DNA from 3 places in the Priestia sp. GS2 genome. Region 3 is predicted to be linked to each of the others. Evidence: a T-box and tRNA genes for the amino acid it is inferred to sense, from the RefSeq annotation. Region 3 holds a T-box; the other regions hold tRNA genes.
What was found. The T-box of region 3 lies ahead of V2145_RS01370 (valine--tRNA ligase). A T-box ahead of a tRNA ligase gene usually reads a tRNA of that ligase, here a tRNA-Val.

Region 1 (2,212 bases), 2.9 Mb from region 3:
ATTGACATGCTTATTGACGATGCCTTATTTAAACACAAAAAAACCATTTTAGAAACGCAAATTAACTATGCATTAGATGAACGAGATCGTACTGCATTTTATGACTTGTCTCTTCAATATCAATCTCTTTTAAGAACATCTACATGAAAAAAGAGCATCTTAACTAGATGCTCTTTTTTAGTGGGCCTAAGTGGACTCGAACCACCGACCTCACGCTTATCAGGCGTGCGCTCTAACCAGCTGAGCTATAGGCCCGTTATGGAGCGGGTGATGAGAATCGAACTCACGACATCAGCTTGGAAGGCTGAGGTTTTACCATTAAACTACACCCGCATATATAAGTCAAGAATATTTCCTGGTCGGGAAGACAGGATTCGAACCTGCGACCCCTTGGTCCCAAACCAAGTGCTCTACCAAGCTGAGCTACTTCCCGTTCTATGGCGCGCCCGAGAGGAGTCGAACCCCTAACCTTTTGATCCGTAGTCAAACGCTCTATCCAATTGAGCTACGGGCGCTTAATATGAGCCATGAAGGACTCGAACCTTCGACCCTCTGATTAAAAGTCAGATGCTCTACCAACTGAGCTAATGGCTCTTAATGGCTGGGCTAGCTGGATTCGAACCAACGCATGACGGAGTCAAAGTCCGTTGCCTTACCGCTTGGCTATAGCCCAATAAAATGGTGGAGGGGGGCAGATTCGAACTGCCGAACCCGAAGGAGCGGATTTACAGTCCGCCGCGTTTAGCCACTTCGCTACCCCTCCAGCTTAAATAAATGGTGGAGGATGACGGGATCGAACCGCCGACCCCCTGCTTGTAAGGCAGGTGCTCTCCCAGCTGAGCTAATCCTCCAAATTTCTTATATAAAAATAAGTGGTGACCCGTACGGGATTCGAACCCGTGTTACCGCCGTGAAAGGGCGGTGTCTTAACCACTTGACCAACGGGCCAATTTAAATGCCTGGCAACGTCCTACTCTCACAGGGATAAAGTCCCAACTACCATCGGCGCTAGAGAACTTAACTTCCGTGTTCGGCATGGGAACGGGTGTGACCTCTCTGCTATCGCCACCAGACATGAATTGAGATTATTCTCTCAAAACTAGATAACATTTTGCTGAGTACTAAGTTTACTGTCTAGCTACGGCTCCTAATTGTTCGGTCGTTTCACTTCTGTTATTGAAACCAAAAAGCGGTTTCCCTATCAGAAGCTCCAACGCCTTTCACAATTGAACAGTCGCCTTCGCTTTTCTAATTTGGTTAAGTCCTCGATCGATTAGTATCAGTCAGCTACACACGTCACCGTGCTTCCACCTCTGACCTATCAACCTGATCATCTTTCAGGGATCTTACTAGCTTGCGCTATGGGAAATCTCATCTTGAGGGGGGCTTCATGCTTAGATGCTTTCAGCACTTATCCCGTCCACACATAGCTACCCAGCGATGCCTTTGGCAAGACAACTGGTACACCAGCGGTGTGTCCATCCCGGTCCTCTCGTACTAAGGACAGCTCCTCTCAAATTTCCTACGCCCACGACGGATAGGGACCGAACTGTCTCACGACGTTCTGAACCCAGCTCGCGTACCGCTTTAATGGGCGAACAGCCCAACCCTTGGGACCGACTACAGCCCCAGGATGCGATGAGCCGACATCGAGGTGCCAAACCTCCCCGTCGATGTGGACTCTTGGGGGAGATAAGCCTGTTATCCCCGGGGTAGCTTTTATCCGTTGAGCGATGGCCCTTCCATGCGGAACCACCGGATCACTAAGCCCGACTTTCGTCCCTGCTCGACTTGTAGGTCTCGCAGTCAAGCTCCCTTGTGCCTTTACACTCTACGAATGATTTCCAACCATTCTGAGGGAACCTTTGGGCGCCTCCGTTACTCTTTAGGAGGCGACCGCCCCAGTCAAACTGCCCACCTGACACTGTCTCCCAGCCCGATCAGGGCTGCGGGTTAGAATTTCAATACAACCAGGGTAGTATCCCACCGACGCCTCCACCGAAGCTAGCGCTCCGGCTTCTCAGGCTCCTACCTATCCTGTACAAGCTGTACCAAAATTCAATATCAGGCTACAGTAAAGCTCCACGGGGTCTTTCCGTCCTGTCGCGGGTAACCTGCATCTTCACAGGTACTATAATTTCACCGAGTCTCTCGTTGAGACAGTGCCCAGATCGTTACGCCTTTCGTGCGGGTCGGAACTTACCCGACAAGG
Region 2 (2,212 bases), 230 kb from region 3:
CCACTTCGCCACAATCGCCATATAGATGGTGGCTCGGGACGGAATCGAACCGCCGACACAAGGATTTTCAGTCCTTTGCTCTACCAACTGAGCTACCGAGCCTTTTTATAATGGCGGTCCCGACGGGAATCGAACCCGCGATCTCCTGCGTGACAGGCAGGCATGTTAACCGCTACACCACGGGACCATTTGGTTGCGGGGACAGGATTGAACCTGCGACCTTCGGGTTATGAGCCGACGAGCTACCAGACTGCTCCACCCCGCGATAATTTGATAATAATATAATGGCGGAGGAAGAGGGATTCGAACCCCCGCGGGCTTTAACACCCCTGTCGGTTTTCAAGACCGATCCCTTCAGCCGGACTTAAAAAATTCCTCCGTATATTATATATGGTAGCGGCGGAGAGGGGATCGAACCCCCGACCTCACGGGTATGAACCGTACGCTTTTAGCCAGCTGAGCTACACCGCCATATTATCAGAAATGTATTTGAAGTTGGTGGAGCCTAGCGGGATCGAACCGCTGACCTCCTGCGTGCAAGGCAGGCGCTCTCCCAGCTGAGCTAAGGCCCCATAAATGGTCGGGAAGACAGGATTGAACCTGCGACCCCTTGGTCCCAAACCAAGTGCTCTACCAAGCTGAGCTACTTCCCGTTTATGGCGCGCCCGAGAGGAGTCGAACCCCTAACCTTTTGATCCGTAGTCAAACGCTCTATCCAATTGAGCTACGGGCGCTTATTAAAATGGTGCCGAGGGCCGGCGACTTGAACCGGCACGGTAGTCACCTACCGCAGGATTTTAAGTCCTGTGTGTCTGCCAATTCCACCACCCCGGCAGGACTTATTTGTGGAGCGGAAGACGAGGTTCGAACTCGCGACCCCCACCTTGGCAAGGTGGTGTTCTACCACTGAACTACTTCCGCGCATTATGAAATTAAATGGTGCGGGTGAAGGGACTTGAACCCCCACGTCGTAAAGACACTAGATCCTAAGTCTAGCGCGTCTGCCAATTCCGCCACACCCTCGCATGTGTGTGTATTTAAAATGGTGAGCCATGAAGGACTCGAACCTTCGACCCTCTGATTAAAAGTCAGATGCTCTACCAACTGAGCTAATGGCTCGAAAGTGGTGCCGGCAAGAGGACTTGAACCCCCAACCTACTGATTACAAGTCAGTTGCTCTACCAGTTGAGCTACACCGGCAACATATTCATGGTGGAGGATGACGGGATCGAACCGCCGACCCCCTGCTTGTAAGGCAGGTGCTCTCCCAGCTGAGCTAATCCTCCATTATATAACAGCCTGGCAACGTCCTACTCTCACAGGGACAAAGTCCCAACTACCATCGGCGCTAGAGAACTTAACTTCCGTGTTCGGCATGGGAACGGGTGTGACCTCTCTGCTATCGCCACCAGACATATTATATTATACAACATTTTCGAAATAAATCAAGACTTTTTTTTATTTTTATTCTTTCAAAACTAGATAACAATTTGCTGAGTACTTTTTTACTGTCTCAACTACGGCTCCAACGCCTTTCACAATTGAACAGTCGCCTTCGCTTTTCTAATTTGGTTAAGTCCTCCTCGATTTAGTATCAGTCAGCTACACACGTCACCGTGCTTCCACCTCTGACCTATCAACCTGATCATCTTTCAGGGATCTTACTAGCTTGCGCTATGGGAAATCTCATCTTGAGGGGGGCTTCATGCTTAGATGCTTTCAGCACTTATCCCGTCCACACATAGCTACCCAGCGATGCCTTGGCAAGACAACTGGTACACCAGCGGTGTGTCCATCCCGGTCCTCTCGTACTAAGGACAGCTCCTCTCAAATTTCCTACGCCCACGACGGATAGGACCGAACTGTCTCACGACGTTCTGAACCCAGCTCGCGTACCGCTTTAATGGGCGAACAGCCCAACCCTTGGGACCGACTACAGCCCCAGGATGCGATGAGCCGACATCGAGGTGCCAAACCTCCCCGTCGATGTGGACTCTTGGGGGAGATAAGCCTGTTATCCCCGGGGTAGCTTTTATCCGTTGAGCGATGGCCCTTCCATGCGGAACCACCGGATCACTAAGCCCGACTTTCGTCCCTGCTCGACTTGTAGGTCTCGCAGTCAAGCTCCCTTGTGCCTTTACACTCTACGAATGATTTCCAACCATTCTGAGGGAACCTTTGGGCGCCTCCGTTACTCTTTAGGAGGCGACCG
Region 3 (2,212 bases):
CAATATCTGCTGGAGGCTCATGATCAACGTGCACTTCTCCAGTTTCTTTATGATACCAAGCCGGAATACGGTGTCCCCACCATAGTTGACGTGAAATACACCAATCACGAATATTTTCCATCCAATGCAGGTACGTCTTTTCAAAACGATCTGGAACGAACTGAACCTTTTCTTCTCCCTTTTGAAGGTCAACTGCTTGATCAGCTAGGGGTTGCATTTTCACAAACCACTGAGTTGATAAATAAGGCTCTACAACTGCTCCACTACGTTCACTATGACCTACAGAGTGCATGTGATCTTCAATTTCAAATAAAATACCATCTTCTTGTAAGTCTTTTACGATTTGTTTACGGCATTCAAAGCGATCCATACCTTCATATTTTCCTGCTTTGTCGTTCATTGTACCGTCTTGATTCATCACAAGAATGCGCTCTAAGTTATGGCGGTTCCCGATTTCAAAGTCGTTTGGATCATGAGCAGGTGTAATCTTAACAGCACCTGAACCAAATTCCATATCTACATAATCATCACCAACGATAGGGATTTCACGACCTACAATTGGAAGCTTCACTGTTTTACCAATTAAATGTTTATAGCGTTCATCTTCAGGATGAACAGCGACTGCTGTATCACCTAGCATTGTTTCTGGACGAGTTGTTGCAATTTCAATATGTCCAGAACCGTCCGCAAGCGGATAGCGCATATGATAAAATGCACCTTGCACATCTTTATAAATAACCTCAATATCAGAGAGAGCTGTTTTTGTTGCTGGATCCCAGTTAATAATATATTCCCCGCGATAAATTAAGCCTTTTTTATATAGCTTAACAAATACTTCACGAACGGCTTTTGACAAGCCTTCATCTAACGTAAAGCGCTCACGAGAATAATCTAAACCAAGACCTAGCTTGGACCACTGTTGACGAATGAAGCTAGCATATTCTTCTTTCCACTTCCACGTTTCTTCTACAAACTTTTCGCGTCCTAAATCATAACGACTTTTTCCTTCTTGACGAAGCTTTTCTTCTACTTTTGCCTGTGTAGCAATACCAGCATGATCCATCCCAGGTAACCATAGAACATCATAGCCCTGCATACGCTTCATACGCGTTAAAATATCTTGTAACGTTGTATCCCAAGCGTGCCCTAGGTGTAGCTTACCCGTTACGTTTGGGGGTGGAATTACGATTGTATAAGGCTCTTTTTCAGCATCGTTTGTGGCTTCAAAAAACTTACCATCCAACCAATATTGATAGCGATTTTCTTCAACGGATTTTGGATCATACTTCGTTGAAAGCTTTACTTCTTGTTCTGACATACTCTGTACCTCCATGTATGATTTCTTATATAGCTTTCAATATATGAAAGCTCGAATGAACATAAAAAAACTCCTTCTTCCATAAAAGGACGAAAGGAGTTGATTTCGCGGTACCACCTTTTTTTATAGACTTCTCCCGTAAAGACGTCTATACACTTCATTTCATAACGGTTTATTAACCGGTTTTTTCTACTTAGACCATAGTCTGTTCAAAAAAACTACTCATAGGCGACCTTCCAAATAAGCCTTCCTAAGAAATCTTTCAGCTATTGATTTCTCTCTCTAAAGGTGCTTTAGTTTGTACTCTTCCTACTCACTGTATGTTCATATGATTTTCTCTTAATTATACTATATGAAAAAATATGAAGTCGTCAATAATCTTCTCCATTTTTTTCTGATTCTATTCACAAACGCCCCGGATCTTACCAAAAAAACTGAACACCTAGCGCCCATGATTCATACATTATTATGTAACGGTCTGCAGGTAGGAAAGGAGCCTATGGAATATGAGAAAACGAACCAACTTACAGTTTAACTCTTATCAAATACAGCGCTGGTTTAAAACAGTTGGAGCAGCGTGTGCACAATTTATTATTCCCCTCACGATTATTCAAGGAATTCGAACGCTTTTTTTCCCCACCACGTTCGACGTTTTCCTTCTTGCCATTTTTGCACTCATCACCATTGCACTCTATTTAGAATGGATGTAAAAAACCCAATCGAATCAATCAGTCGATTGGGCATTAGCAGCCGCTTCTGCTGCTATTTTTTTCTGTTGGTCTACTTCAAAGATTTTAATGTTGACTTGCTCAATATTTTTTGTCAGCCAGTATGCTCGAATCAATGATTGCATATGTTCCAGCTCTGTTTTATAGCGCTGATGGCGATACTGCA

Region 1: it has a tRNA-Val gene. The T-box ahead of V2145_RS01370 (valine--tRNA ligase) is inferred to sense a tRNA for this amino acid. The anticodon was not compared.
Region 2: it has a tRNA-Val gene. The T-box ahead of V2145_RS01370 (valine--tRNA ligase) is inferred to sense a tRNA for this amino acid. The anticodon was not compared.

Annotation. Positions count from the first base shown of each region.
Region 1 covers NZ_JAZGJX010000001.1:3,136,210-3,138,421, forward strand. The annotation lists gene V2145_RS15875 (IDEAL domain-containing protein) at 1-147, shown strand, start outside; tRNA gene V2145_RS15880 (tRNA-Ile) at 182-255, opposite strand; tRNA gene V2145_RS15885 (tRNA-Gly) at 260-333, opposite strand; tRNA gene V2145_RS15890 (tRNA-Pro) at 357-433, opposite strand; tRNA gene V2145_RS15895 (tRNA-Arg) at 439-515, opposite strand; tRNA gene V2145_RS15900 (tRNA-Lys) at 522-594, opposite strand; tRNA gene V2145_RS15905 (tRNA-Gln) at 599-673, opposite strand; tRNA gene V2145_RS15910 (tRNA-Tyr) at 680-763, opposite strand; tRNA gene V2145_RS15915 (tRNA-Val) at 776-851, opposite strand; tRNA gene V2145_RS15920 (tRNA-Glu) at 874-948, opposite strand; rRNA gene rrf (5S ribosomal RNA) at 958-1,073, opposite strand; rRNA gene V2145_RS15930 (23S ribosomal RNA) at 1,254-2,212, opposite strand, start outside.
Region 2 covers NZ_JAZGJX010000001.1:41,177-43,388, reverse strand. The annotation lists tRNA gene V2145_RS00260 (tRNA-His) at 1-18, opposite strand, end outside; tRNA gene V2145_RS00255 (tRNA-Phe) at 27-102, opposite strand; tRNA gene V2145_RS00250 (tRNA-Asp) at 112-187, opposite strand; tRNA gene V2145_RS00245 (tRNA-Met) at 191-265, opposite strand; tRNA gene V2145_RS00240 (tRNA-Ser) at 286-379, opposite strand; tRNA gene V2145_RS00235 (tRNA-Met) at 392-471, opposite strand; tRNA gene V2145_RS00230 (tRNA-Ala) at 497-572, opposite strand; tRNA gene V2145_RS00225 (tRNA-Pro) at 578-653, opposite strand; tRNA gene V2145_RS00220 (tRNA-Arg) at 658-734, opposite strand; tRNA gene V2145_RS00215 (tRNA-Leu) at 744-834, opposite strand; tRNA gene V2145_RS00210 (tRNA-Gly) at 847-921, opposite strand; tRNA gene V2145_RS00205 (tRNA-Leu) at 938-1,025, opposite strand; tRNA gene V2145_RS00200 (tRNA-Lys) at 1,044-1,119, opposite strand; tRNA gene V2145_RS00195 (tRNA-Thr) at 1,125-1,200, opposite strand; tRNA gene V2145_RS00190 (tRNA-Val) at 1,211-1,286, opposite strand; rRNA gene rrf (5S ribosomal RNA) at 1,298-1,413, opposite strand; rRNA gene V2145_RS00180 (23S ribosomal RNA) at 1,569-2,212, opposite strand, start outside.
Region 3 covers NZ_JAZGJX010000001.1:269,215-271,426, reverse strand. The annotation lists gene V2145_RS01370 (valine--tRNA ligase) at 1-1,318, opposite strand, end outside; T-box leader at 1,401-1,644, opposite strand; gene V2145_RS01365 (hypothetical protein) at 1,825-2,028, shown strand; gene ysxE (spore coat protein YsxE) at 2,043-2,212, opposite strand, start outside.